DNA from 3 places in the Streptomyces sp. CNH287 genome. Region 2 is predicted to be linked to each of the others. Evidence: riboswitches for the same ligand, from Rfam matches in the RefSeq annotation. Region 2 holds a riboswitch; each other region holds the start of a gene.

Evidence for each region. A riboswitch is a leader RNA that binds a small molecule or an ion and turns the genes downstream of it on or off. The one in region 2 is predicted to bind cobalamin.
Region 1: it holds a riboswitch for cobalamin, as region 2 does, so the genes downstream of both, H299_RS0107865 (ribonucleoside-diphosphate reductase subunit alpha) here and H299_RS35080 (cobalamin biosynthesis protein) in region 2, are expected to answer to the same signal.
Region 3: it holds a riboswitch for cobalamin, as region 2 does, so the genes downstream of both, metE (5-methyltetrahydropteroyltriglutamate--homocysteine S-methyltransferase) here and H299_RS35080 (cobalamin biosynthesis protein) in region 2, are expected to answer to the same signal.

What each region holds. Positions count from the first base shown of each region.
Region 1 covers NZ_AUKQ01000005.1:333,891-343,524, reverse strand. The annotation lists gene H299_RS0107890 (extracellular solute-binding protein) at 1-1,212, opposite strand, end outside; gene H299_RS0107885 (GntR family transcriptional regulator) at 1,507-2,328, shown strand; gene H299_RS32785 (DUF3311 domain-containing protein) at 2,515-2,823, shown strand; gene mctP (monocarboxylate uptake permease MctP) at 2,820-4,415, shown strand; gene H299_RS0107870 (GNAT family N-acetyltransferase) at 4,462-4,989, shown strand; cobalamin riboswitch at 5,043-5,181, shown strand; gene H299_RS0107865 (ribonucleoside-diphosphate reductase subunit alpha) at 5,301-7,721, shown strand; gene H299_RS0107860 (ribonucleotide-diphosphate reductase subunit beta) at 7,718-8,770, shown strand; gene def (peptide deformylase) at 8,932-9,564, opposite strand.
Region 2 covers NZ_AUKQ01000018.1:111,666-121,299, reverse strand. The annotation lists gene H299_RS0119465 (prolyl oligopeptidase family serine peptidase) at 1-668, opposite strand, end outside; gene H299_RS35090 (class II aldolase/adducin family protein) at 709-1,449, opposite strand; gene H299_RS35085 (inorganic phosphate transporter) at 1,634-2,974, shown strand; gene H299_RS0119450 (hypothetical protein) at 2,994-3,206, shown strand; cobalamin riboswitch at 3,398-3,525, shown strand; gene H299_RS35080 (cobalamin biosynthesis protein) at 3,690-4,700, shown strand; gene H299_RS0119440 (cobyric acid synthase) at 4,697-6,286, shown strand; gene cobN (cobaltochelatase subunit CobN) at 6,328-9,634, shown strand, end outside.
Region 3 covers NZ_KE384251.1:576,682-586,315, forward strand. The annotation lists gene H299_RS0126350 (DUF397 domain-containing protein) at 59-295, opposite strand; gene H299_RS40025 (hypothetical protein) at 434-589, shown strand; gene H299_RS0126360 (extracellular solute-binding protein) at 948-2,123, shown strand; gene H299_RS0126365 (LysE family translocator) at 2,182-2,808, opposite strand; gene H299_RS0126370 (aminotransferase-like domain-containing protein) at 3,074-4,528, shown strand; gene H299_RS40690 (hypothetical protein) at 4,592-4,726, opposite strand; cobalamin riboswitch at 5,247-5,478, shown strand; gene metE (5-methyltetrahydropteroyltriglutamate--homocysteine S-methyltransferase) at 5,720-8,002, shown strand; gene H299_RS0126385 (nucleotidyltransferase domain-containing protein) at 8,062-8,679, opposite strand; gene H299_RS0126390 (MarR family transcriptional regulator) at 8,679-9,185, opposite strand; gene H299_RS0126395 (MFS transporter) at 9,300-9,634, shown strand, end outside.

The sequences.
Region 1 (9,634 bases), on a different contig from region 2:
ACCCTTGAGCACCTTGGTCATGTACTCCTTGATCGGGTTCGGGTCCGTCTCGACGTTGGCCCAGCCCGGGGTGATGGGCGTGGTGCGGCCGGTGTCGGCGGTCTTCCCCATGGCCTCGGCGAAGGAGCCCTTGGCCGGGGTGAACTGCGCGGCCTCGCTGTTGGGCAGCAGACCGCCCTCGGTGGCCTCGGCGTACTTCGTCATCCACTTCTCGGAAGTGGCCATCTTCAGCCACTCCTTCGCGAGGTCCTTGTTCTGCGAGCGCTCCGAGACGGCGAGGTTGGAGCCGCCCAGGAAGGTGCTGCCCGGCTTGCCGGCCGTCTTGCCCGGGATCGGGAAGTAGCCGAAGTCGGCCTTGCCGCCGGCCTTCTTCATGGCGTCGATGGCGCCGCCGGCCTCCCAGCCGAGCCCGATCCACGAGGCGACCTTGCCCTTGGGCACGACGTCCGTGGACTGCTGCGGGGTGGCCTCGTCGGCGTCCTTGGGGCCGGTGGAGAAGGACTGGAGCTTCTTGTAGAAGTTCATCGCCTTCACGGCTTCGGGGCTGTCCAGCGCGCCCTTCCACTTGTCGCCGTCCTCGACGGCCAGCTCGCCGCCCTCGTCCCACAGGAAACCGGAGTAGACGTACCAGCTCTGGCCGGGGAGGTAGATGGGCTGCTTGTCGCCCTTGGCCTTGAGCTTCTCGAGACCGTCGACCCACTCGTCGCGGGTGGTCGGCGGCTTGACGCCGGCGTCCGCGTAGGCCTTCTTGTCGTAGACCACGACGCGGCTGGCCGCGTACCAGGGGGCGCTGTAGAGCTTGTCGTCAAGTTCGGCGGAGGGCAGCATGCCCTTGGTCCACGTGTCGTAGCCCAGCTCGCCCTTCATGTCGGTCAGGTCGGCGAGGCCGCCGGTGACCGCGTAGCCGGCGGTCTGGGTGTTACCCAGTTCGATCACGTCCGGCGGAGCGTCCTCGGAGAGGGCGGTGGTGATCTTCTCCTGGATGCCGTTCCACTGCTGTACCTTGATCTTGACCTTGACGCCCTTGTTCTTGGCCTCGAACTCCTTGTTGAGTTCCTTGACCCAGGCTTCGGGGGCCGAGCCGTCCATCGCCCAGACGGTCAGCGTCTTGTTGCCGCCGCCGCTGCCGCTGTCGTCATCGTCGGAGCCACAACCGGCGACCGTGGCCACCATCGTGGCGGCTCCTACAGCCGCTATGAGCTTGCGCTTCACGTCATCCTCCTCAAGGGACCACCAGAAACCCCCCGCCCACCGAGATGACAGAAGACATACGCCGCGTACTGCCCGTGGGTCTGGGTTTGGTCTTTAATGGTTTAGACCAGTGCCCGCAGCTTGGCCTAGACCTATAGGGGTGTCAACGGTGTATAAAGCTCACAGTCGGTTCCGTTACCGGAACGACATCTGAGCTGGGACACCCCCCTTGGCAGAGCCCGTGCCACGATGTGACCCGCGACGTACACGGAGGAGCCGGTGACGGCAGCACGACACGAGTCGGGAAGGCGTGCCATGGGCACCGACGGGGTTGCGGCCACTGAGGTCGGGATAGACAGGGTGGCCACCGCCCGCACCGCCGGCGGGGGCGGAAGCGGGGGGAACGGGCAGGCGGCGACACGCACCGCGCGCGTTCCCAAGTACTACCGGCTCAAGCGCCATCTGCTCGAGATGACCGAAACCATGCCACCGGGCACCCCGGTCCCGCCGGAGCGCACGCTGGCAAGCGAGTTCGACACCTCACGGACGACCGTCCGCCAGGCACTCCAGGAACTCGTGGTCGAGGGACGGCTGGAGCGGATACAGGGCAAGGGCACGTTCGTCGCCAAGCCCAAGGTCTCCCAGGCGCTCCAACTCACCTCCTACACCGAGGACATGCGGGCCCAGGGACTCGAACCCACCTCGCAGCTCCTGGACATCGGCTACATCACCGCGGACGACCGCCTGGCCGGCCTGCTGGACATCCTCGCCGGGGGCCGGGTGCTGCGCATCGAGCGGCTGCGGCTGGCCAGCGGCGAACCGATGGCCATCGAGACCACGCACCTCTCCGAGAAGCGCTTCCCCGCCCTGCGGCGCAGCCTGGTCAAGTACTCCTCGCTCTACACTGCGCTGGCGGAGGTCTACGACGTCCACCTGGCGGAGGCCGAGGAGACCATCGAGACCTCGCTGGCCACCCCGCGGGAGGCCGGGCTGCTGGCCACCGACGTGGGCCTGCCGATGCTGATGCTCTCGCGGCACTCGCGGGACACCGACGGTGAGCCGGTGGAGTGGGTGCGGTCGGTCTACCGCGGCGACCGCTACAAGTTCGTGGCCCGGCTCCAGCGGCCCCGCCCCTGAGCGGGCGGCGGCTCCGCGCGGCCTTCCCCCGCCCGTTCCCGCCCATCCACCGCACCTCCGTGACGCCTACACGCTCCGCGTGGCCTGTCCGTTACTGATCGGGGTAGTGACGGGGGACCGCTCTGTGACTAGATTTCTGCCACCCCGCAGAAGACCGGCCGGAGCCCCAGGGACGGAGTCGCCTTCATGTCACCACCGCACGCCCGCGAACCGGTCGTCACGCCCTCGCGCGTGGTGGCCGGGCTGTGCCTCCTCGCGCCGTTCGTCTCGATGCTCTGGGTCGGCTCGTACGACAGCGTGGACCCGGCCTTCATCGGCATCCCGTTCTTCTACTGGTACCAGATGCTCTGGGTGCCGATCTCGACGGCGCTGACCTGCGTCGCGTACGTGCTCGTACGCCGGGAGCAGGCGGCCCGCAAGCAGGCGGCCGGGCACGCGGGTCAGGGCGGGCACGGCGGTCAGGGCGGGCGGACCGAGGGGGCTGAGCCGAAGTGAACGAAGGCGTCAACGTCGTCGCGCTCAGCGTCTTCCTCTTCTTCTTCGCCCTGGTCACGGTGATGGGCTTCCTCGCCGCCCGCTGGCGCAGGGCGACGGCCGACAACCTGGACGAGTGGGGCCTGGGCGGGCGCAGCTTCGGCACCTGGATCACCTGGTTCCTGCTCGGCGGCGACCTGTACACCGCGTACACCTTCGTCGCCGTCCCGGCCGCGGTGTACGCGGCGGGCGCGGCCGGCTTCTTCGCGGTGCCGTACACGATCCTCGTCTACCCGCTGATCTTCACCTTCCTGCCCCGCCTCTGGTCGGTCTCCCACCGGCACGGCTACGTGACGACCTCGGACTTCGTGAAGGGGCGCTTCGGCTCCAAGGGGCTCTCGCTCGCGGTCGCCCTCACCGGAATCCTGGCCACGATGCCGTACATCGCGCTCCAACTCGTCGGCATCCAGGCGGTGCTGGACGTGCTGGGGGTGGGCGGCGGCGAGTCGACGCACTGGTTCGTCAAGGACCTGCCGCTGCTGATCGCCTTCGGCGTGCTGGCCGCGTACACCTACTCGTCCGGCCTGCGCGCCCCGGCGCTGATCGCCTTCGTCAAGGACGCGCTGATCTACCTGGTGATCGTGGTCGCGATCATCTACATCCCCATCGAACTGGGCGGGTTCGACGACATCTTCAGCGACGCCGAGGAGAAGCTCTCGGAGACCGGCGGCTCCCTGGTGGCCGGGCCCGACGCGCACTGGGCGTACGCCACCCTGGCGCTGGGGTCGGCGCTCGCGCTGTTCATGTACCCGCACGCGATCACCGCGACGCTCTCCAGCCGCAGCCGCGAGGTGATCCGCCGCAACACCACCATCCTGCCGCTGTACTCGCTCATGCTGGGCCTGCTGGCGCTGCTGGGCTTCATGGGCATCGCGGCGGGCATCGAGGTCGAGAACGGGCAGCTGATCGTGCCCCAGCTGTTCGAGAACATGTTCCCGGACTGGTTCACCGGGGTGGCGTTCGCCGCGATCGGCATCGGGGCGCTGGTCCCGGCGGCGATCATGTCCATCGCCGCCGCGAACCTCTTCACCCGCAACATCTACCGGGACTTCCTCAAACCGGACGCCACCCCGGCGCAGGAGACCAAGGTCTCCAAGATCACCTCGCTGGTGGTCAAGGTGGGGGCGCTGGTGTTCGTCCTGACGCTGGACAAGTCGACGGCGATCAACTTCCAGCTGCTGGGCGGCATCTGGATTCTCCAGACCTTCCCCGCCCTGGTCGGCGGCCTGTTCACCCGGTGGCTGCACCGCTGGGCGCTGCTGGCGGGCTGGGCCGTCGGCATGGCGTACGGCACGATCGCCGCGTACCACGTCTCCTCGCCCAAGCAGAAGCACTTCGGCGGCAGCAACGACTCGATCCCGATGATCGGCGAGATCGGCTACATCGGGCTGACCGCGATCGTGCTGAACGCGGTGGTGACGGTGGCCCTCACGTTCGTCCTGCGGGCGCTGAAGGCGCCGGAGGGCGTCGACGAGACCGTCCCGGCCGACTACACGGCGGACGCGGGCGACCCCAAGGTCAAGGACCTGCCCCCGGCGGCCGGCGGCCACTGAGGGCCTGCCCGGTACGCACCCGGGCGCGTACCGCATGCTGGCGGTCATGGACATAACGATCAGGGCGGCGCGCGAGGAAGAACTCGCAGACGTCGGCGAGCTGACCGCCCGGGTGTACCTCGGCGACGGGCTGCTGACCCACGGGGTGAGCGATCCCTACCTCGAGGAGCTGCGGGACGCCCGGCGCCGCGCTCGGCACACGCAGGTGCTGGTGGCCGTGGAGACGGCGGGACCGGCCGAGGCGGGCGGCGCCGGCGCGCTGCTGGGCGCGGTCGCCTTCGTCGGCGCGGGCGGGGAGTACGCGGACATCGCGGGGCCGGGCGAGGCCGAGTTCCGGATGCTCGCGGTGCTCCCGGCCGGCCGGGGCCGGGGCGTGGGCGAGGCGCTCGTACGCGAGTGCCTCACGCGGGCGCGCGGGCTGGGACTGCGCCGGGTGGTGCTCTCCAGCGTGCCGGAGATGGCGGCGGCCCACCGGCTGTACGGGCGGCTGGGTTTCGTCCGCACCCCGGAGCGGGACTGGGAGCCGCTGCCGGGCCTGCCGCTGTGGACCTTCGCACTGGAGCTGTCCGGCTGAGCGCCTTCCTGTCGCCCGCGCGGGACACCACATCTTGGGGTGCATGAGCTGGGTGGCACCACATGTATGGTGGTGCTTGCTGTCGCCGCAGGGGAATCCGGTGTGAATCCGGAGCTGTCCCGCAACGGTATGGCGGGCGCGTCCACCGCGCCGCGGCCGAGCCCGAGCACCTGCCGACGGTTTTGTACACGTCCGGGCCTCGTGGGTTGGGCCGGCGGACGCGGAGCGCCGTCGTGCCTTGAAGTCCGGAGCCGCTCACGCCCGTCGTGCCCCTCCCCGTGGCTCCAGCCGAGCGAGGGAGAGCACGTCCCGTGACCATCGCACCAGCCGCACCCGCCACCGCGGAGCCCGTCTCAGCGGGCCCCGCGGGCGCGGAATCCGCCGCCGCGGAACTCACCGCCCTGCTGGTCCGCCTCAGCGCCGACCTGCCCGCAGCCGACCCGCACCGGGTGGCCGCCGCCGCGCTGCGCGGCCGTCATCCGGGCTCCGGCGCGGCGGAGTTGCGGTCCCTCGCCGCCGAGGCGGCGGCCGGGCTGATCGGCGAGGAGCCGGAGTACTCGCGGCTCGCCGCCCGGCTGCTCACCCTCGCCGTACGGGACGAGGCGGCCGGGCAGGGCGCCGTCTCCTTCTCCACCTCGGTCGCGGTGGGGCACCGCGAGGGGCTGATCGCGGACGGCACGGCGCGGTTCGTCACCCGGCACGCGGACCGGCTGGACGCGCTGGTGGAGGCCGCCCTCGCGGCGGGAGCGGACGACCGCTTCGGCTACTTCGGGCTGCGTACCGTCCACTCGCGCTACCTGCTGCGGCACCCGCGCACCCGGCAGGTCATCGAGACGCCGCAGCACTTCCTGCTGCGCGTGGCCTGCGGGCTGGCCGCCGAGGGCGACACCGCCGAGCAGGCCGCGGCAGCGGTGCGCGAGGTGGCCGAGCTGTACCGGCTGACCAGCACGCTCGCCTATCTCCCCTCCTCCCCCACGCTGTTCAACTCCGGCACCCGGCACCCCCAGATGTCCTCGTGCTACCTGCTGGACTCACCGCTGGACGAACTCGACTCGATCTACCAGCGCTACCACCAGGTGGCCCGCCTCTCGAAGCACGCCGGCGGCATCGGCCTGCCGTTCTCCCGCATCCGCGCCCGCGGTTCGCTCATCCGGGGCACGAACGGGCACTCGAACGGCATCGTCCCCTTCCTGCGGACGCTGGACTCCTCGGTGGCCGCGGTCAACCAGGGCGGCAGGCGCAAGGGCGCGGCCTGCGTCTATCTGGAGACCTGGCACGCGGACATCGAGGAGTTCCTCGAACTGCGCGACAACACCGGCGAGGAGGCCCGGCGCACCCACAACCTCAACCTCGCGCACTGGATTCCGGACGAGTTCATGCGCCGGGTCGAGGCGGACACCGCCTGGTCGCTCTTCTCCCCGTCCGACACACCGGAGCTGGTCGACCTGTGGGGCGACGAGTTCGACGCCGCCTACCGCCGCGCCGAGGCCGCCGGGCTCGCGGTCCGTACGCTGCCCGCGCGCGAGCTGTACGCCCGGATGATGCGCACCCTCGCGCAGACCGGGAACGGCTGGATGACCTTCAAGGACGCCGCCAACCGCACCGCGAACCAGACGGCGGAGCCCGGCAGCGTCGTGCACTCCTCGAACCTGTGCACGGAGATCCTGGAGGTCACCGACGACGGGGAGACGGCCGTCTGCAACCTGGGCTCCGTCAACCTCGCCGCACACCTGACCGACGGCGGGGAGGTGGACTGGGAGCGGCTCGACGCCACCGTCCGTACGGCCGTCACTTTCCTGGACCGCGTCGTCGACATCAACTTCTACCCGACCGCTGAGGCGGGCGCCTCCAACTCCCGCTGGCGCCCGGTCGGTCTGGGCCTGATGGGCCTCCAGGACGTCTTCTTCCGGCTGCGGCTGCCCTTCGACTCGGCGGCGGCGCGGCAGCTCTCCACCCGCATCTCCGAGCGCGTCATGCTCGCCGCCTACGAGGCCTCCGCCGACCTGGCAGAGCGGCACGGCCCGCTCCCCGCCTGGGCGGCGACCCGCACGGCGCGCGGCGTACTGCACCCCGACCACTACCCGGAGGCCGAGGAGTCCTGGCCGCAGCGGTGGGCGGCGCTGCGCGAGCGGATCGCGCAGACCGGGCTGCGCAACGCGCTGCTGCTCGCCGTCGCGCCGACCGCGACCATCGCCTCCATCGCCGGTGTCTACGAGTGCATCGAGCCGCAGGTCTCCAACCTCTTCAAGCGGGAGACGCTCAGCGGCGAGTTCCTCCAGGTGAACGCCTACCTGGTGGCGGACCTCAAGCGGCTCGGCCTGTGGGACGAGCGGATGCGCGAGGAACTGCGCGAGAGCAGCGGCTCGGTACAGGACCTGCCGCGCGTCCCCGAGGAGGTGCGCGGGCTCTACCGCACGGCGTGGGAGATCCCGCAGCGCGCGCTGATCGACATGGCGGCGGCCCGCACGCCGTACCTGGACCAGAGCCAGTCGCTGAACCTCTTCCTGAGTTCGCCGACGATCGGCAAGCTCAGCTCGATGTACGCGTACGCGTGGAAGCGCGGCATCAAGACCACCTACTACCTGCGCTCCCGCCCGGCGACGCGGATCGCGCAGGCGGCGGGGGGCGGCTCCGCCACGGCTGCCCCCGCCGAGCCCGCCCCCGGCACGGCGGACGCCGAGGCCGCCGCCTGCTCCCTGGAGAACCCCGAGTCCTGCGAGGCATGCCAATGACCACCACCCCCGCCGCGCCGAGCGCCCGCGCGAAGAACCTGCTCGACCCGGGCTTCGAACTCACCCTGCGCCCCATGCGCTACCCGGAGTTCTACGACCGCTACCGCGACGCCATCAAGAACACCTGGACGGTGGAGGAGGTCGACCTCCACTCCGACGTCACCGACCTCGCCAAGCTCTCCGCGGGCGAACAGCACATGATCAGCCGCCTCGTGGCGTTCTTCGCCACCGGCGACTCGATCGTCGCCAACAACCTGGTGCTGAGCCTGTACAAGCACATCAACTCCCCCGAAGCGCGCCTGTACCTCTCGCGGCAGCTCTTCGAGGAGGCGGTGCACGTCCAGTTCTACCTGACCCTGCTGGACACCTACCTGCCCGACCCGGACGAGCGCGTCGAGGCGTTCTCCGCCGTGGAGAACATCCCCTCCATCCGCGAGAAGGCGCAGTTCTGCTTCCGCTGGATGGCCGCTCTGGAGGGCGGCGAGGGGGCGGAGCGGATCGACCAGCTGGAGTCCCGCGCCGACCGGCGGCGGTTCCTGCTGAACCTGATCTGCTTCGCGGCCTGCATCGAGGGCCTGTTCTTCTACGGGGCCTTCGCCTACGTCTACTGGTTCCGCTCGCGCGGCCTGCTGCACGGGCTGGCCACCGGCACCAACTGGGTCTTCCGCGACGAGTCGATGCACATGGCCTTCGCCTTCGACGTCGTGGACACCGTCCGCGCGGAGGAGCCCGAACTCTTCGACGACGCACTGGAGGCGGAGGTCACCGCGATGCTGGCGGAGGCCGTGGAGGCCGAGTTGCAGTTCGCGCGCGACCTGTGCGGCGAGGGCCTGCCGGGGATGAACACCGAGTCGATGCGGGAGTACCTGGAGGCCGTGGCGGACCAGCGGCTCGTACGGCTGGGCTTTCCGGCCCGCTACGGCTCCAGGAACCCGTTCTCCTTCATGGAACTCCAGAACGTCCAGGAGCTGACCAACTTCTTCGAACGCCGTGCCTCGGCCTACCAGACGGCGGTGGAGGGGTCCGTCTCCTTCGACGACGAGTTCTGATGCGGTGACCCGGGGACGTGGCCGGTCAGCAGCCGCCGCAGTTGCGGTAGGTCACGTCCCAGTGGTTGCCCTCGCGGTAGTGGCCGTTGCCCGAGCCGGACTTCCACTTCGAGCCGCCGACGGAGGTGAAGGCCCCGGCCCGCGCTCCGCGCAGCCCCGCCTCAGTCGTTCGGCACCGTCTCGTAGCGCGCGGTGCCCTCGGCCATCTGCTGGAGGGCGTCCTTCCGGTCCCGCTTGGAGAGCCGGTCGATGTAGAGATAGCCGTACAGGTGGTCCGTCTCGTGCTGGAGGCAGCGGGCGAAGTAGCCGTCGCCCCGGACCGCGATCGGCCTGCCCTCCGCGTCCTGCCCCCGGACGACGGCGCGGTCCGGGCGGGCGAGCGAGGCGTAGGCGGTGGGCACCGAGAGGCAGCCCTCGTTCGAGTCGTCCAGCACCCGCTGCTCGGCGGGGAGTTCGTCCAGCACCGGATTGCAGACGACGCCCACGTGCCGTACGCCGTCGTCGTCCGGGCAGTCGTAGACGAAGACCTTGAGGTCCACGCCGATCTGGTTCGCCGCGAGGCCGACGCCCTCCGCCGCGCGCTGGCTGGCGAACATGTCGTCGATCAGCGAGGCCAGTTCGGGGCCGAACTCGGTCACCTGCGCGCACTCCCGGTGCAGCACCGGATTGCCGACGACGGTGATCGGACGGGCGGTGCCCCGCTCGCGGTAGGCCAGCTCGCGCTCCTCGCACCGCTCCGTGTCGACCACGTACTCGTCCACCGGTTCCGACTGGGTGTCCTGCTGCTGCGCCATTCCGCCTTACGCCTTCCTCATGCCCGGGCTCCCGGGTCCCATCCGGCCACTTCGCCCTACAGGGTACGGG
Region 2 (9,634 bases):
CCCCGGTAGGCGAGGTCCAGGACGGGGAAGCGCTGGGCGTGCAGGAAGGGCAGGACGCACAGCGGCTGCTCGCGGGTCGCGCCGAGGCCGTGCACGGTGATGACCCAGGTGTCGCGGTCGCCGGGTACGAACCAGGCGGGCAGTTCGCCGGTGTCCCCGGGGACGGCCACCTCGGCGTAGTCGAGGCCGAGCGCGCCGCGCGGGTCGCCCAGGTGGACGAGCGGGGTGACGCGGACCTTGGTGCCGGTGGTGATGCTCCCGTGCGTCACGCGCACCAGGCGGCGTACGACGGTGTCCGCCGCCGTACCCGGCTCGCGCGCGCCTGCCGGGGGCGCGGACGCGTCCAGCACCGGGCCCGCGACCGCGTGCAGGCCGCGGCCGGTCAAGCCGTAGACGCCCGGCAGGAGGGCGGTCAGCGAGCGGGTGAGGGCGATCCGCCCCTCGCCCTGGCCCTCGCCGACGGCAGGGTCCGCGGCGGGGCCGCCCTCGGTGAAGGAGTGCACGGTCAGCGGCGGTCCGGCGAAGCCCGCGGGCAGCGGCGGGTGGCCCGGACGGGCGCGGGCCGGTCTCAGGGCAGCGTCGGCGGCGCACCGTCCGGCGGCCACCACGGCCGCCCCGGCACCCAGCACGGTGGTGGCGGCCAGGGCCGCCCTCGTCAGCAGGCGCATCCTCACCAGTGTCGGCCCGCGGGCGCGCGAGGGCCAGCGGTCAGCGGCGGTCGGGTGAGGCGGCTGCGGGCGGGGGTGCGGCCGGGCCGTCCGAGGCGGGCTGCGCCGGCTCCGCGCGGGGCGGCCCCGGCTGGCCGTATCCGCGCAGCCGGACGACCGTGCGGTCGATCTCGGCGCGGGTGAGCAGGGCCGGGGTGTGCCCCGGTACGGAGGCGGCGGTGAGCCAGACCTGGCACATCCACTCCAGCTGCGCGGTGCGGTCGTACGCCTGGTCGAGCGTGGCGCCGTACGCGACGGTGCCGTGGTTGCGCAGCAGGCAGCCGCTGCGACCCTCCAGCGCCGCGAGCATGTGTGCGGCCAACTCGTCGCTGCCGTACGGCGCGTAGGGCGCGACCCGCACCACGCCGCCCAGTGCGGCGGCCATGTAGTGGATGGCGGGGAGTTCGTCGACGAGGGTGGACACCGCGGTGGCGTGCACGGCGTGCGTGTGCACCACGGCGCGGGCGTCGGAGCTGCGGTACACGGCCAGGTGCATGGGCAGTTCGCTGGTGGGCCGCGGCTGCCGCCCGGACGCCGGGCCCGCGGGGGCGCCGGTGAGATCGACGGCGCACAGGTCGTCCGGGCCGAGCCGGTCGTAGGGCACCCCGGTCGGCGTCACCAGCACCGTGTCCCCGACCCGCACCGAGACGTTCCCCGAAGTCCCCACGACCAGGCCGTCGGTGACCGTCCTGCGGGCCGTCTCCACCACTGCTTCCCAGGCGTCCGCGAGGGTTCGTCGCATGTGCACCTCCAGCCCCGCAGACTAGCGGGCGGCGCTCCGTGAATCTCCTGTTACGCTATGTAGCAGCTTGGTCACAACAAGCCTCGCCGAGTGACACCCCGATGCCCGCCTGAGTTCATCTTCCGTTCACTCACGATCCTTACGTTCACCAAGTCACTGACCTTCGAACTGATTGCCTGGGTGAATGGAACACATCACGCTTCTCATCGGGATCGTGATCGTCACGGCCTTGGTGTTCGACTTTACGAACGGCTTCCACGACACAGCCAACGCCATGGCCACCACCATCTCCACCGGGGCTCTCAAGCCCAAGACGGCGGTGGCGATGTCGGCGGTCCTCAACCTCATCGGCGCCTTCGTGTCCGTCGAGGTCGCCAAGACCATCTCCTCCGGACTGATCGACGAAGGTTCCGGAATCCAACCCGAAGTGATCTTCGCCGCGCTCGTCGGCGCGATCATCTGGAATCTGCTGACCTGGCTCGCCGGGCTCCCCTCCAGTTCTTCGCACGCCCTCATGGGCGGCCTCCTCGGTGCGACCGTCGCCTCGGTGGGCTTCGGCGCCGTCAACGGCGAGGTCGTCATCATGAAGGTCCTCATCCCGGCCCTCGCGGCGCCGCTGGTGGCCGGTCTGGCCGCCCTGTTCGCGACGCGGCTCACCTACCGGATGACCCAGCGTGTGGACGAGAAGCAGACGGCCAAGGGCTTCCGGGCCGGGCAGATCGCCTCCGCCGGGCTGGTCTCGCTGGCGCACGGCACGAACGACGCGCAGAAGACCATGGGTGTGATCACGCTCGCGCTGATCTCCGGCGGCGCCCTGGGCGCCGACGCCGACCCGCCCATGTGGGTCGTCGCCTCGGCCGGCATCGCCATCGCGGCCGGCACCTACCTGGGCGGCTGGCGCATCATCCGCACCATGGGCAAGGGCATCACCGACATCAAGCCGCCGCAGGGCTTCTCCGCCCAGACGAGCGCGGCGGCCACCATCCTGGCCTCCTCGCACATCGGCTTCTCCCTCTCCACCACCCACGTGTGCTCCGGTGCGGTGATGGGCTCGGGAGTGGGCCGCAAGGGCGGCGTCGTGCACTGGTCGACGGCGGGCCGCATGGTCGCGGGCTGGGGGTTGACCATCCCGGCGGCCGGTCTGATCGCGGGCGCCTCCGCGGTGCTGGCCGAGCAGGGCGACTGGGGTGTCACCACGGTCGCGGTGCTCCTGGTCGTCAGCAGCGCCGCCATCTGGATCGCCTCGCGCCGCGAGGTGGTCGACCACACCAACGTCAACGACCTGCCGGAGGACACCGACGGGGGCTCCCCCGCAGGCGGCACCGAGCCCGCGGGCGTGGTCACCACGGCCATGCAGGCCGTCGCACCGCCTCCCACCGCGGGCCGCGCCGAGCAGTCGGCGCCGCTGCCCGACGCCGAGGCGCAGCAGCCGCAGCCCGAGGCGGGACCGGAGGGGGCGGAAGGCATTCCGCACCAGGCCGGCACGGTCTCGCACTCCACCTCACCCGCCTCCAGCCTCTCCTGAAAGAAGCAGGGACACAGCTATGGACATCGACTGGGCCGCCCTCGGCCAGGTCTTCGGCGTCAGCCTGGTGGCGACGGTCGGCCTGGTGGGCATCTTCACCCTCGGGATCATGGGGACCGCCTCCAAGGCGGACGGCACCTCCGCCGCCGCGCTGCCCCGCACGGGGGCGTACGTCTGCTTCGCCGTCTGCGCGCTGGCCGTGGCGTACGGGATCTATCTGATCGCCGCCTGACCGGCCGGAAGCACGGCCTGAAGCACGGTCCGGAGCACGGTTGAGGCACGGCGAGGACACGGCACGAAGGGGTACGGGCATCGCCCGTACCCCTTCCCGTGTGCCTCCTCACACTCTCCCGTCGCAGGTCAAGGCCGAGTTGACGGCCGATGGCGCACGTGGTGAACTTCCCGTGCCATACGGCGGCAGGAGAGGAAGTCCGGTGTGAATCCGGCGCGGTCCCGCCACTGTCACCGGGGAGCGCTCCCCCACCCAGCGTCACGGTCCCGTCAGGGGCTGGAAGGCCGGGGGACGCGTCGATCCGGGAGCCAGGAGACTCTCGTCGCCGGTCACGTCGAACCAGGGCGCGGACCCTGAGTGAGGACAAACGCCATGCGTGGCTTCCCCGCCGCACGCCCTGCCCAAGCCGCCCCCTCCCCCGGTACGCCGCCACGCCGGCGCGCGCCGGGCCCGTTCCGCCGGGGCGCGACGGCGCGTTGACGGATGCGGGCTCACACCGCCCACGGCTGGGGAACCGCCGTGGGCTACCTCGCCGATCTGGTGTTCGCCGACCCTCGACGCGGCCATCCCGTGGCGGCCTTCGGGCGCGCGGCGGCACGGGCCGAGCGCGCGCTGTGGCGTGACCACCGCGGCGCCGGGACGCTGCACACCGCCCTGTGCGTGGGCGGGGCCGCCGCGCTGGCCCGTGCCGCGGCGACCGCCGCGGCGAAGGGCACCGCCGGGGCCGGGGCGGTGTGGCCCGCCGCGGTGAGCGCGACGGTCACCTGGTCCGTGCTGGGCGGCAGTTCGCTGGCGCGGGAGGCGCGGGCCGTGGGCGCCGCGCTCGAGGCCGGCGACCTGGCGGCGGCCCGCGCGCTGCTGCCCCGGCTGTGCGGCCGGGACCCGGAGGCGCTGGACGCGGACGCGCTCGCGCGCGCCGTGGTGGAGTCCGTCGCGGAGAACACCTCGGACGCGGTGGTCGGCGCGCTGTTCTGGGGCGCGCTGGCGGGCGTCCCGGGCCTGGCCGCGTTCCGCGCGGCGAACACCCTGGACGCGATGGTCGGCCACAAGTCCCCGCGCTACCGCCGGTTCGGCTGGGCCGCGGCCCGCCTGGACGACGTGCTCGGCTGCCCCGGCGCCCGGCTGACCGCGGCGCTCGCCGCGCTGGCCGGACCGGACGGCGGGGGCGCCCTGCGCGCGTGGCGCCGGGACGCCCGGCACCACCCCAGCCCCAACGCGGGGCCGGTGGAGGCCGCGTTCGCGGGCGCGCTGGGCGTCCGGCTGGGCGGCACCCTCGCGTACGGGGGCCGCGTCGAGCACCGGCCGCTGCTCAACCCCGGTGGCCGGGCGGTCACTCCGGCCGACATCGAGCGGGCCGTGGCGCTGGGGCGGCGCGTCGGTGCGCTGGCACTCGCGGTGACCCTCGCCGCCCGCGCGGCGGCGGCCCGGCTCCCGGCCGCGCGGCCCCCGGCCCCGTGCCCGCCGAAGGCGCAGCCCGGGGAGGCACGGCGGTGAGGGGCGCGCACGGACTGCTGGTCGCGGGGACCACCTCGGACGCGGGCAAGAGCGTCGTCACGGCCGGCATCTGCCGCTGGCTCGCCCGCCAGGGCCTCAAGGTCGCGCCGTTCAAGGCGCAGAACATGTCGCTGAACTCGTACGTCACCCGTGAGGGCGCCGAGATCGGGCGGGCGCAGGCGATGCAGGCGGCAGCGGCGCGCGTCGAGCCCAGCGCCCTGATGAACCCCGTACTGCTCAAGCCCGGCGGTGACCACAGCAGTCAGGTCGTGCTGATGGGGAAGCCGGTCGGCGAGCTGAGCGCCCGCGGCTACTTCGGACCGGGCGGCCCCGGCAGCGCTGCCAGCCCCGGCGGCTCCCACGGCCCGCGCCCCGAGGGCAGGCGGGCGCTGCTGGGCACGGTCACCGACTGCCTGGAGCAGCTGCGCGCCACCCACGACGCGGTGATCTGCGAGGGAGCGGGCAGCCCCGCCGAGATCAACCTGCGGCACGGCGACATCGTGAACATGGGCCTCGCCCGCGCCGCCCGCCTGCCGGTGGTCGTCGTCGGCGACATCGACCGCGGCGGCGTCTTCGCCTCCCTCTTCGGTACCACCGCGCTGCTCTCCGCCGAGGACCAGGAGCTGGTCGCCGGCTATCTGGTGAACAAGTTCCGGGGCGACGTCAGCCTGCTGGAGCCGGGCCTGGAGATGCTGCGGCGGCTCACCGGCCGGCAGCCGCTGGGCGTGCTGCCCTACGCGCACGGGCTGGGCATCGACGAGGAGGACGGCCTGCGGCTGTCGCTGCGCGGCACGGTGCGCGAGAGCGGCGTCGCCGCACCGTACGGGGCGGACGTGCTGCGCGTCGCCGTGCTGCCGGTGCCCCTGATGTCGAACTTCACCGACGTGGACGCGCTGGCCGCCGAGCCGGGCGTCTCGGTGCGCTTCACCGACCGGCCCGAGGAGCTGGCGGACGCCGATCTCGTGGTGGTCCCCGGCACCCGGGGCACCGTACGGGCGCTGGCCTGGCTGCGCGAGCGCGGGCTGGCGCGGGCGCTGGCGCACCGGGCCGCCGAGGGCCGCCCGGTGCTGGGCGTGTGCGGCGGCTTCCAACTGCTGGGCGAGCGGATCGAGGACGAGGTGGAGTCCCGCGCGGGCGTCGTGCCGGGGCTGGGTCTGCTGCCGGTGCGGGTACGGTTCGAGGCGGCCAAGACGCTGGCCCGGCCGGTGGGCGAGGCGCTGGGCGAGCGCGTGGAGGGGTACGAGATCCATCACGGCGTCGCCGAGGTCCTCGGCGGCGAAAGCTTCCTGCGCGACGCGCGCGGCACGCCGCTGGACGGCTGCCGCAGCGGCTCCGTCTGGGGCACCCACTGGCACGGTTCGCTGGAGAGCGACGGCTTCCGGCGTGCCTTCCTGAGCCGGATCGCCCGCGACGCCGGACGGGACTTCACCCCCGCGCCCGACACCTGCTTCGCCGTACTGCGCGAGGAACAGCTCGACCGCCTCGGGGATCTGATCGAGGAGCACGCCGACACGGCGGCGCTGCTGCGGCTGATCGAGCACGGCGCGCCCGCCGGGCTGCCGTTCGTCCCCCCGGGCGCGCCATGAACGCCACCGCTCACCCGCCGACCGACCCTCCTGGGAGCCGCATGAGCACCGTTGTGCTGTTGTCCACCGCCGATACGGACCTGCTCGCCGCGCGCGCGTCCGGCGCCCCGTACCGGATCGCGAACCCGAACCGCCTCGACGTCGCCGAGGAGCTGCCCCGGCTGCTGGACGGCGCGGGGGTGGCCGTCGTACGGCTGCTCGGCGGGAAGCGGGCCTGGGAGGACGGGCTCGCCGCGCTGCGCGCCTCCGGCATCCCCACGGTGCTGCTGGGCGGCGAGTCGGTGCCGGACGCGGAGCTGATGGCCGACTCCAGCGTGCCCGCCGGGGTCGTCGCGGAGGCGCTGCGCTACCTGGTGGAGGGCGGCCCGGACAACCTCGCCGAGCTGGCCCGCTTCCTCAGCGACACGGTGCTGATGAGCGGGGAGGGCTTCGCCCCGCCGCACCGGATGCCGGCGTACGGGCTGCACGGGGCGCGGGCGTACGACGCCGCGCGGCCGACCGTGGGGGTGCTCTTCTACCGTGCCCACGAGCTGTCCGGGAACACCGCGTTCGTCGACGTGCTGTGCGAGGCGATCGAGGGGGCGGGCGCCAACGCGCTGCCGGTGTACTGCGGTTCGCTGCGCGGCGCCGATCCGGGGCTGTACGAGCTGCTGGCCCGCGCCGACACCCTGGTGACCACCGTCCTGGCGGCGGGCGGCACCCGCGCGAGCGACGCCTCCGCCGGGGGCGACGACGAGGCGTGGGACATCGGCGCGCTCGCCGAACTGGACGTGCCGCTGATCCAGGGCCTGTGCCTGACCACCTCCCGCGAGGCGTGGCAGGACTCGGACGCCGCGCTCTCGCCCATGGACGCGGCGATGCAGGTGGCGATCCCGGAGTTCGACGGGCGGCTGATCTCCGTGCCGTTCTCCTTCAAGCAGGACGGCCCGGACGGCGTGCCGGTCTACGCCGCCGATCCGGAGCGGGCGAGGCGGGTCGCGGGTACGGCGGTACGGCACGCCCGGCTGCGGCACACCCCGAACGCCGAGAAGCGGCTGGCGCTCGTCTTCACCGCCTACCCGACCAAGCACTCGCGGGTCGGCAACGCGGTGGGCCTGGACACGCCCGCCTCCGCCGTCGCCCTGCTGGACGCGCTCCGCGCCGCCGGGTACGGGATCAGCGGGTACCCGGACGGCGGCGACGAGCTGATCCACCGGCTGATCGCGGCGGGCGGCCACGACGTGGAGTGGCTGACCGAGGAGCAGCTGGCCGCCTCCACCGCGCGGGTGCCGCTGGCGGACTACCGGCGGTGGTTCGACACGCTGGACCCCGAACTGCGCGCGGGCATGCTGGAGCACTGGGGCGAGCCGCCGGGTTCGCTCTACCTCGACGGCGAGGACATCGTGCTGGCGTCGCTGCGGTTCGGCAACGCCGTCATCATGATCCAGCCGCCGCGCGGATTCGGCGAGAACCCCATCGCCATCTACCACGACCCCGACATGCCGCCCTCGCACCACTACATGGCGGCCTACCGCTGGCTGGAGACGCCGGAGGCCGAGGGCGGCTTCGGCGCCGACGCGGTCGTGCACCTGGGCAAGCACGGCACGATGGAGTGGCTGCCGGGCAAGGGCCTCGGCCTCTCCGGCGGCTGCGCGCCCGACGCGGTGCTCGGCGACCTGCCGCTGGTCTACCCGTTCATCGTCAACGACCCCGGCGAGGGCACCCAGGCCAAGCGGCGCGGGCACGCCACCGTCGTGGACCACCTGGTGCCGCCGATGGCGCGCGCCGACTCCTACGGCGAACTGGCCAAGCTGGAACAGCTGCTGGACGAGTACGCGCTGGTCAGCGATCTCGACCCGGCCAAGGCCCCGGCCGTGCGCAGCCAGATCTGGACCCTGGTGCGGGCCGCCGAACTGCACCACGACCTGCACGTCGACGAGCAGCCGGACGAGGGCGAGTTCGACGACTTCGTGATGCACGTCGACGGCTGGCTGTGCGAGATCAAGGACGTCCAGATCCGGGACGGGCTGCACATCCTGGGCGGCGGCCCGGAGGGCGAGGCGCGCGTCAACCTGGCGCTGGCCGTGCTGCGTTCGGCGCAGGTGTGGGGCGGCGTGGGCGGTGCGCTGCCGGGGCTGCGGGCGGCGCTGGCGGAGCACTTCGGGCTGTCCGAGGCCGCACTGCTGGCCGAGCCGGGTGCCAGGACGGACGTGCCCGCCTCGCTCACCGCACTCGCCGACGGGCCCGCGCGCACCGCGTCCGACGCCGTCGACCTGCTGGAGCGGCTGGCCCGCGCGCTGGCCGAGGCGATGGAGGCGCGCGGCTGGGCGGCCGAGGCGGTGCGTCCGGTGGTGGCGGACGTGCTCGGGGCAGCGGTGCCGGACGCCGCGGCGGTACTGGAGTTCGCGGCGAACGAGGTGGTGCCGCGGCTGGCCCGTACCACCGATGAGATCACGAACGTGCTGCACGCGCTCGACGGCGGCTACGTGCCCGCCGGGCCGTCCGGTTCGCCGACCCGCGGCCTGGTCAACGTGCTGCCGACCGGCCGCAACTTCTACTCCGTCGACCCCAAGGCGATCCCCTCCAGGCTGTCCTGGGAGGTGGGCAGCGCGCTGGCGGACTCGCTGGTGCGGCGGCACCTGGACGACAACGGCGCCTATCCGCGCTCGGTCGGCCTGACCGTGTGGGGCACCTCCTGCATGCGCACCCAGGGCGACGACATCGCCGAGATCCTGGCGCTGCTGGGCTGCCGCCCCACCTGGGACGACGCCTCCCGCCGGGTCACCGGCTTCGAGATCGTGGACGCGGCCGAGCTGGGCCGCCCGCGCATCGACGTGACCGTGCGCATCTCCGGCTTCTTCCGGGACGCCTTCCCGCACGTGGTCGGGCTGATCGACGACGCCGTGCGGGCGGTCGCGGAGCTGGACGAGCCGGCCGAGGTCAACTACGTGCGCGCGCACGCCGACGAGGACACCGCCGCACACGGCGACCGCCGCCGCGCCACCTCCCGCATCTTCGGCTCCAAGCCGGGCGCGTACGGGGCGGGCCTGCTGCCGCTGATCGACGCCCGCAACTGGCGCTCGGACGCGGACCTGGCCGAGGTGTACGCGGTCTGGGGCGGCTACGCGTACGGGCGCGGCCTGGACGGGCGCCCCGCGCGCGGCGACATGGAGACGGCCTTCCGGCGCATCCAGGTGGCGGCCAAGAACGTCGACACCCGCGAGCACGACATCGCCGACGCCGACGACTACTTCCAGTACCACGGCGGCATGGTGGCCATGGTGCGGCACCTGACCGGCGACTCCCCCGAGGCGTATGTGGGCGACTCGGCGGTGCCCGACCAGGTCAGGACGCGGACGCTGGGCGAGG
Region 3 (9,634 bases), on a different contig from region 2:
CGGACGCGATCGGTGTGATGGTGTGCGAGGTGGACGGAGAACGTACGACCGAACGCGCTCAGGCGTCCAGGAAGTCGTCGAAGTCGCCGTCCTTCGCCCCTTGGATGAAGGCGGTGATCTCAGCCGGTGTGTAGATGAGCGCCGGGCCCGAAGGGTGCCGTGAGTTGCGCACGGCCACCCCACCACCGGCCAGTTCGGCCAGCTCGACGCAGTTGCCACTCGGGTTGCTCCGCGCGCTCTTACGCCATACGACGCCGTCGAGCCGCGGGTCTTCCATGCCATGGTCGATATGCATGGGGAGCACCTTCCCACAGTCGAGTGTGCTTGCACCTGTTCTTGCAGATGTACTTGCAGACGTGTGCTCACCCGAGGATGATGGAGGGGATCAGTCACGGTATGTGCCCAGCCCCGAGACCCCGTTGCGGAGTTCGTGATGACGACACCCCCACGCTCGTTGGCGGAGGTGGACGAGCAGCCGTCCGAATGGGAAGACCCGCTCACCCGTCTCCTGCTGCTGCTGGAGATAGCCAGCGAGCCTGCCTGGCTGCGCGAACTGGCGGAGTCCTCTGCGGCAGCGCAGGAGAACTGAACTCCCCAGGCTGACAGTTGAGCCCTTCCGGTGCCCCGGCGCGATGCGCGCCGGGGCACTCGTCGTTGTGAAGACCGTGTGAACCGCCGGTAGTTGTACGGCCTATGGGCGGGTATGACGCCCCGTCCGGTGTGAGAGCGGGCTATCTCACATCCGGTAATCTGGACCTCACAGCACGGGTCGCGGCACACTCGCCCCGTGCCGGGAGGTGACCGTTCCGGTACGTAAACGGATCACCGATTTAGAGGCGGTACGCGCAGTGCGGCGACGGAAAACGGGGATAGTCGCGGCGGGGTTGGCGATCGCCCTCCTCTCCTCACTTACGGCCTGTGGCAACGGCGAAGCCGGAGGCAGTGACGTGACGCTGCACCTGGTGGCGGTCGAGCACGGCGACCGCGCGGCGAACAGCTCCAAGCGTTACTGGAGCAAATTGGTCGAGGACTTCCGGTTCGCGAACCCGGACATCAACGTGAAGGTGGACGTCTACAGCCGGGCCAAGATCGACGCCCGCGTGGCCGAGCTGGTCAAGGAGGGCAAGGAGCCCGATCTCGCCCAGACCGTCGGGTCCTTCGCGCAGTACGTGCGGACCGGCAAGCTCTACAACGCCGGAGAGGTCCTCTCCACCCCCACGCAGGGTGATTTCGTCGGCCCCCTCGCGGAGGCGGGCACGGTGCGGCGCGTCCAGTACGGACTGCCGTTCGTCGCCAGTACCGAGGCGCTCTTCTACAACAAGAAACTCTTCGAGGCCGCGGGCGTGGAGGAACCGCCGCGTACCTGGAAGGAGTTGAGGAAGGCCGCGCAGGCGCTCGAGTCGGCGGGCGTCAAGAAGCCGTACAGCCTGCCGCTGGGCGCGCAGGAGGCCCAGATAGAGACGCTCAACTGGATGGTCGGCAACGGCGGCAGCTACGCGGCCGACGGCGGCTCCTACGACATCGACTCCCCGCAGAACGTCCGCACCTTCAACTGGCTGCGGGACGAACTGGTCTCCCCCGGGCTGACCGGTGAGGACCCGGCCAAGACCGACCGCCAGGACGCGTACAGCGCCTTCGCGGACGGTGACGTCGGCATGCTCAACGGCAACTCCTCGCTGATGCGGATCGCGCTGGAGAGCGGCGTGGACTACGGTACGGCGCCGCTGCCCGGCCGCACGGGACCGGCCAAGGGATCGGCGGGCGTGGCCGACTGGATGATGGCGTTCAAGCGGAACGGCAACCGGGAGGAGATCCGCACCTTCCTGGACTACGTCTACCGCGAGCAGAACGTCGTCGACTACTCCGAGCGGTACGGGCTGCTACCGGTCACCGCCGGGGCCTCCGAGATCATGCGCGAGGACCGGGAGCACCGGGCGCTCTGGGCCTTCCTCGACCGGCTGCCGGAAGCCCGGTTCTACCCGGTCGGCATGGCGTCCTGGGGCGCGACCGTACGCAGCGTGAAGAGCAACATCGGCCGGGCCGTGGTCAAGGGCGGCAACCCGGAGACGGTGCTCGGCTCCATGCAGCGCCGGGCCAACGCCGCCGAGGACGCCGTGAACTGACGCCCTGTCAGTAGAGCGGCGCCGGGCGGCCGGTACGCCGGCCGCCCGGCGCACCGGTTCAGGCCAGGGCGGCCAGGGTGCCCAGCGCCAGGTACACGCCGCCCACGGCGAGGTGCTGCCGCCCCAGCATCCCCGGGCGGCGGTGCAGCCAGCCGCTCAGCGCGCCGCCCGCCAGCGCGTAGGCCAGATCCAGGGCGAGGGCCAAGGCGAAGAAGAGGACGCCGAGCGCCAGCATCTCCGTACGGGCCGTGCCGCTGCCCGCGCCCTGGTCCACGAACTGCGGGAAGAACGCCAGGAAGAAGAGCGCGACCTTCGGGTTGAGCAGGTTCACCCAGAACGCCTCGCGGAAGACCCGCCACAGCGGCGCTGATCCGGCGCTCTGCGCTAGCGCCGCGCCGCCGCCCTGGCGCAGCGCCCGTACGCCCAGCGCCAGCAGGTAGGCGGCGCCGGCGTACTTGACGGTGGCGAAGGCCGTCTCGGAGCGGGCGATGACGGCCGAGACGCCGAAGACGGTCGCGGCCAGGTGCACCACCGTGGCCGACTCCACGCCCAGCGCCGAGACGATGCCCGCCCGGCGGCCGTGGGCGACGCTGCGCGTCACGATGTAGATCAGGTTCGGTCCGGGCACCAGAATGAGGGCGAGCGAGGCCGCGCAGAACGCCAGCAGGCGGGCGGGGTCCGGCATCAGCCACGCTCCGGGGGCGGTGGTCTACGGTCCATGGGTGGCTCCGTTCACGGTGGGCGGGGTGGGCTGGGGCGGGTCCGGGCGGTGCCGGGCGCCGCACGCGCAAGCCTGGTCGCGGCGGTGGCGGCGCACCCGTGCCAAAGGAGGCCGAAGTGGACCGGAACGCGCCGGACCGGAACGCGCCGGACCGAAACCCGCCGGGCCGGTACCCGCCGGGCCGGTACGCGCGGACCGCCCAGGGCGGGAGGGGCCCGGCGACCCCGCCGTGCTGGCCGCGATCCTCGGCGACTGGATGCACGGCCCCGGGCCGCTCTACCGCAAGCTCGCCGCCGCGCTCGCCCGAGCCGTCCGGCGCGGCGATCTCCAGCAGGGCGAACGGCTGCCGTCGGAGCGCGCGTTGGCCGCCGCGCTGTCGCTGAGCCGGGCCACCGTGGCCACCGCGTACGAGGAGCTGCGCGGTCCCGGCGTGCTGGACAGCCTGCGCGGCAGCGGCACCCGGGTCGCCCCCACCCGCCCGCACGCGGCTGCGGGAGACGCTACGGGCGGCGCTCCCGTCGCGGGCGGCGCCGACGGCCGGGTGCCCGGGGGCCGGGCCACCTCGCTGGTCCAGCGGCTGGTGGACGGCCCCGGCGGCACCCTCTCGCTGGCCTCCGCCGCCGAAAGGGCCGTACCGCAGGTGCGCGCGGCGCTGCTGGAGCTGGCCGCACCGGACGGGCCGGACCTGGAGCCGCTGCTGAGCGACATCGGCTACCACCCGCGCGGCCTGCCCGCCCTGCGCGCGGCCGTCGCGGCGCACTGCACCGAGGAGGGCACGCCCACCACGCCCGCGCAGGTGCTGGTGACCACGGGCGCCACCCAGGCGCTGGCGCTGGCCGCCCGGCTCTACCTGCGCAGGCGGGACACGGTCGTGGTGGAGCAGCCCAGCTGGCCGGGCTGCCTGGACACCTTCCGGGCGCTGGGCGTGCACCTGCGGGGCGTGCCGATGGACGAGGACGGCGTACGGCCGGACGCGCTGGAGCGGGCGCTGCGCGCGCACGCCCCCGCGCTGCTGTTCGTCATGCCGACGTACCACAACCCGACGGGCACCCTGATGTCCGCCGGGCGCCGCCGCCGGGTCGCCGAACTGGCCGCCCGCTACCGCGTCCCGGTGGTGGAGGACCTGGCCTACAACGCGTGTCTGGGCACCGTCGCCGAGCCGCCGCCCATCGGCGCCTTCGCCGGGCGGGACGCGCAGGTCCTCACCGTCGGCTCACTGGCGAAGTCCGTGTGGAGCGGGCTGCGTATCGGCTGGGTGCGCGGCCCCGAGCAGGTGGTGGAGCGCCTGGCCCGCCTCAAGACGCTCGCCGACCTCGGCGGGCCCGTGCTCGAACAGGCGCTGGCCGCACGGCTGTTGCCGGGGCTCGCCGCGATCCGCGCGGAGCGGGCGGGCGAACTGCGGGCGCGCCTGGGGCTGTTGGAGCGGCTGTTCGCCGAACGCCTGCCGGACTGGAGGTGGCGCACGCCGGACGGCGGCTCGGCGCTGTGGGTACGGCTGCCGGGCCGCGTCGACGCCGCGGTGTACGCGCAGGTGGCCCTCCGGCACGGGGTCGAGGTCGTACCGGGGGCGACGATGGACGCGGAGGGGGCGTACGAGAGCCACATCCGGGTGCCGTACACGATGCCGCCGCCGACTCTGACCGAACTGGTGCGCAGGCTGGGCGCGGCCTGGGACGAACTGTGAAGGAGAGGGAGGAGGGTGAAAGGCGCGGGTGATGAGGGTCGGTGGATGGGGGTGAGGGGCGGCCTACGCCGCCTCCTCACCCTCGTCCGCGTTTCGCTGCCGGCCCCCGGTCCGGCCGCTGGCCGCGTCCATCCAGTCCTGCCGCAGCCGCGCCAGCTCCGCGAGGTCGGCAGGCGTCCATACCTTGCGGCCTGCCACGAACGCGCGGATCGCTGCGTTGGCTTCTTCGACGGGTAACCGCGACGACCTCGACGCGGGTGAAGGAGTAGGGGACATACCGTCAAGGTTAGGCCAGGAGCGCGGCAATCTCACCCACCGCGTTCAGGACAAGACTCCTCGGATACGCCCCCTGCGCCTCCCGTCCGGCCTGCCCGCTTTCCCCTGCGGGCGCACAGGCGGTGCGTACCCGGCGCATACCCGTGGGTAGCCGTACGCCCCCGAGCTGCGATGACACCCGTACGAGTGAAGTGTGGACGCATGCACGCCCGCCCCTTGCGCGGGGCAACTGCCCCGGGCAGAGCCTGCGCGGACGCCGCGACAGCCGGGGCACTTGGGGCGGCCGACCGTGGGGAACGTCACGGAATCGGGCCGGAAAGCGTCCGCTTCCGCGTCCCTGGCGGACACGCGCACACCCGTTCCGTACCGCCCCCGTCACCGTCCGGACGCGTACGGGCGCGATGCGGTCCGATGCCGTCTTCACCCCGCTCCGCCGCTGTGATTGTGTGGGGTGTGCAGCTGGTTCGCCCCGCCCGCCAGGCGGTGGCGACGACAAGAGGGAACCCGGTGCGAGTCCGGGACTGCCCCGCAGCGGTGAGTGGGAACGAACGGCGTCACGCGCACTGGGCCGCAGAACTGGGCCTGGGAAGCGACGGCCAGTAGGTGCCCGGCCGGGCCTGGACCGGCAGGGTGTGCCCGCGAGTCCGAAGACCTGCCACTGCCCGCGTGCGATCCCGTACGCGGTGATCTCGGTGACCTCGAGGGCGGGTCGGCGGAGCGCGGGCAGCCGCACACGGTCTCGTGTGCCGCCCGCCGGTCCTGCCTTCGCGCCTCCCGGGCGGCACCGGGGTCGCACCGCGACTCGCGAAGGAGAGTTCCGTGGCTGACAGTTCCGCCACCCCCGTCGGCGCCACCACCGGCTCCGCCCCTGCCGATCCTGCCTACGCCGACCCCGCCGCCGCGCACGACCGCCCGCTGCCCACCCTGCACGGCCACCCCCGGCAGGGCCCGGGACGCGAGCTGAAGAAGGCCGTCGAGGGCTACTGGGCGGGGCGGCGCAGTGCCGACGAGCTGCTCGGCACGGCCGCCCGGCTGCGCCGCGACACCCGGCGCCGGCTCGCGGAGGCAGGCATCCAAGAGGTCCCCACCGGCGACTTCTCGCTCTACGACCACATGCTGGACACCCTGGTGATGACGGGCGCCGTCCCCGAGCGGCACCGGGCCGCCGTCGAAGCGGACGCCCTGGGCGGGTACTTCGCGATGGCGCGCGGCGACCAGCGCACCCCGCCGCTGGAGATGACCAAGTGGTTCGACACCAACTACCACTACCTGGTGCCCGAACTGGGCCCCGGCACCGTCTTCACGGCCGACTCCGCCAAGCCCGTCGCCGAGTTCACCGAGGCCCGCGCCGAGGGCCACACCGCGCGCCCGGTGCTGGTGGGCCCGCTCACCTTCCTGCTGCTGGCCAAGCCCGCCCCCGGCGTCGACCCGGGGTTCGAGCCGCTGACCCTGCTGGACCGGCTGCTCCCCGTCTACGCCGAGGTCCTCGCCGACCTGCGCGCCGCCGGCGCCGCCTGGGTGCAGCTGGACGAGCCGGTCCTCGTGCAGGACCAGTCGCCCGCCGTGCTCGGCGCCGCCGCCCGCGTCCTGCGCGAGCTGGGCGGCCTCACCGACCGGCCCCGGCTGCTGGTCGCCGCCTACTTCGACCGGCTCGGCGAGGCGCTGCCCGTCCTCGCGCAGGCGCCGGTCGAGGGCCTCGCCCTCGACTTCACCGGGCCCGCCGCCGCCAACCTGGACGACCTCGCGGCCGTCGGCGGCCTGCCGGGCAAGCGGCTGGTCGCGGGCGTCGTCGACGGCCGCAACGTCTGGATCAACGACCTGGAGCGCTCGCTGGCCACCCTGGCCACGCTGCTGGGCCTGGCCGCCCGGGTGGACGTCGCCCCTTCCTGCTCCCTCCTGCACGTGCCGCTGGACGCCTCGCTCGAGGACGGCGTGGACCCGGAGGTCGCCCGCTGGCTCGCCTTCGCCCGCCAGAAGACGGACGAAGTGGTCACGCTGGCACGCGGGCTGGCCGAGGGCACCGAGGCCATCGGCCCGCAGCTGGCCGCCAACCGGGCGGCCCGCAGCGCCCGTTCGGTCTCCGTGCTCACCCGCGACCCCGCCGTACGGGCCCGCTGTGCGGCCGTGCGCCCCTCGGACGCCAAGCGGGCAGAGCCTTACGAGGAGCGGGCCGTCGCCCAGCGCGCGCGCCTGGGCCTGCCGCGCGTACCGACCACCACCGTCGGCTCCTTCCCGCAGACCGCCGAACTGCGCCGGGCCCGCGCCGACCTGCGCGCGGGCCGCATCGGGCAGGCGGCGTACGACGGGCGGATCGCCGCCGAGATCCAGGAGGTGCTGGACTTCCAGGAGAAGGCCGGGCTGGACGTCCTGGTGCACGGCGAGCCCGAACGCAACGACATGGTGCAGTACTTCGCCGAGCGGCTGACCGGCTACGTGGCCACCCAGCACGGCTGGGTCCAGTCGTACGGCACCCGCTACGTGCGCCCGCCCGTGCTGGCCGGGGACGTCTCCCGCACCGCGCCCATGACGCTGCGCTGGACGCGCTACGCGCAGAGCCGCACCGGCAAGCCGGTCAAGGGCATGCTCACCGGGCCCGTCACCATGCTCGCCTGGTCCTTCGTCCGCGACGACCAGCCGCTCGGCGACACCGCGCGCCAAGTCGCGCTCGCCCTGCGCGACGAGGTCGACGACTTGGAGGCGGCGGGTACTTCGGTCATCCAGGTCGACGAGCCCGCCCTGCGGGAGACCCTGCCGCTGCGCGCCGCCGACCGCCCCGCCTACCTGGAATGGGCCACCGAGGCCTTCCGCCTGACCACCGGCGGCGTCCGTGCGGAGACCCAGATCCACACCCACATGTGCTACGCCGAGTTCGGTGAGATCCTCGCCGCCATCGAGGCGCTGGACGCCGACGTCATCAGCCTGGAGGCGGCCCGCTCGCGCATGGAGGTCGCCGGTGAACTCGCCAGGGCGGGCTACCCGCGCGAGGTCGGCCCGGGGGTGTACGACATCCACGCGCCCCGGGTGCCCGAGGCGGCCGAACTGGCCGCGCTGCTGCGCGAGGGGCTGCGCGCGATCCCGGCGGAGCGGCTGTGGGCCAACCCCGACTGCGGGCTGAAGACCCGTGCCTGGCCGGAGGTGCGCGCCTCGCTGGAGAACCTGGTGGCGGCGGCACGGGAGGTCCGGGACACCCTGGGCTGACGAGTGCCCGGCCAGGGACCCGTCCGGCCAGGGACCCGCCCGGTCAGGGACCCGCCCGGTCAGGGGCGCAGGCGTGCCAGCCAGGGGTGCTGCGGGCCGTACGTGCGGGTGATCGTGCCGGTGAGCCACTGCCGCCGGCCCGGGTCGAGCAGGGGCAGGGCGGCGGCCAGGTCCTGCTCGTCCTTGGGCCGGGGCGATCCGGCCTTGTAGAAGAGCTGCACCTCCGGCGCGAGGTAGGGGATGCCCTCCCCGGAGGTGCGGCCGACGGCCGCGAGCGGCAGCCGGACGCGCGGGTCGCGGTGCGAGACCCACGCGCCGCCGTCCGCCTCGTCCAGCATGACCTGGAGGCGCCAGGGGGCGCGGGGGCCGGGCTGGCACCAGATGTCCTGCACCCCGTGCGGCAGCGTCTCGCCGGGCGCCCACGGGCGCAGCGTGCCGGGCGGGTCGGCGGCCCACCAGCGCCAGTCGGGCAGGGCCCGCTGCACGGCGAGCTGGTCGCGCCGCAGCAGCAGTACGTCCAGGTCGGCGTGCTCGCGTACGGGGCGGCCCGCCGCGAGCGCGATGGCCCAGCCGCCCGCCACCCACCAGGGGACGCCCAGCCCGGCGAAGAGGCGGGCGGCCTCGGCCGGGGACGCGGGGTCCCACCGGTCCAGCGGCGGGTGCGGGGGTGAGGCCATCAGCTGAGCGAGGTGTCGCCGAGGGACTCCAGCAACGTGCGGAGGGCGTCGGCCAGTTGGTCGCACTCCGCCCGCTCCAGCCCCGCCAGCGTCCGGGCCTCGTTGGCCAGGTGCTCGGACATGACGGCGAGGATCAACTCGCTGCCCCGCTCGGTGAGGCGGATCTTGACGGTGCGGCGGTCGCCTTCGTCGCGTACCCGCTCGACCAGCCCTTTGGTCTCCATCCGGTCGATGCGGTTGGTGATCGCCCCGGAGGTCACCATGGACGCCTTCAGCAGCGCACCGGCCGTCAGCTCGTACGGCGGGCCGGACCGCTGGAGGGTGGTGAGGACGTCGAACTCGCCCAGTTCCAGCCCGCGTGCGGCGGCGAAGCTCTTCATCTCCCGGTCCAGGTAGCGCCCGAGCCGCTGGAGTCTGCCGATCACCTGGACCGGCCACAGGTCGTCGGCCAGCTCCGGCCGCTCCTTGGTCCACTGGCCGACGATCACGTCCACCGCATCACCCATCGGGGCTCCTCTCAAAGTTCATTCTCTCAACGTTCATACACTTGACGTTGAGAAGACTGAGCTGTTTTTATCTCAACGTTGAGATTACTGCCCTGGAGGAAGGGACCGCCAGCCGTGCGCGAGACCCGAGCGACCGCCACCCTGCCCACCCCGCCCGCCGCAGCGGCCGCACGACCGGCGCGGGCCGCCCCGCCGCCCCGGCGCGTCCACGCCGCCTGGCTGGCGCTGCTGACGGCGCCGATCGCCGCCGGGGCCAACAGCCCCGTGCTGATCCTTCCCGACATGGCCCACTCGCTCGGCACCGGCAAGGCCACCGCGACCTGGTTCGTCACCGTGTTCGCCTGGGCGATGGCGGTGAGCACCCCGCTGCTGGCCGGCCGCCTGCGCCGGCACGGTACGGCCGCCGCGCTCCGGCTCGGCGCCGCCCTGGTGGCGGCGGGCACGGCGCT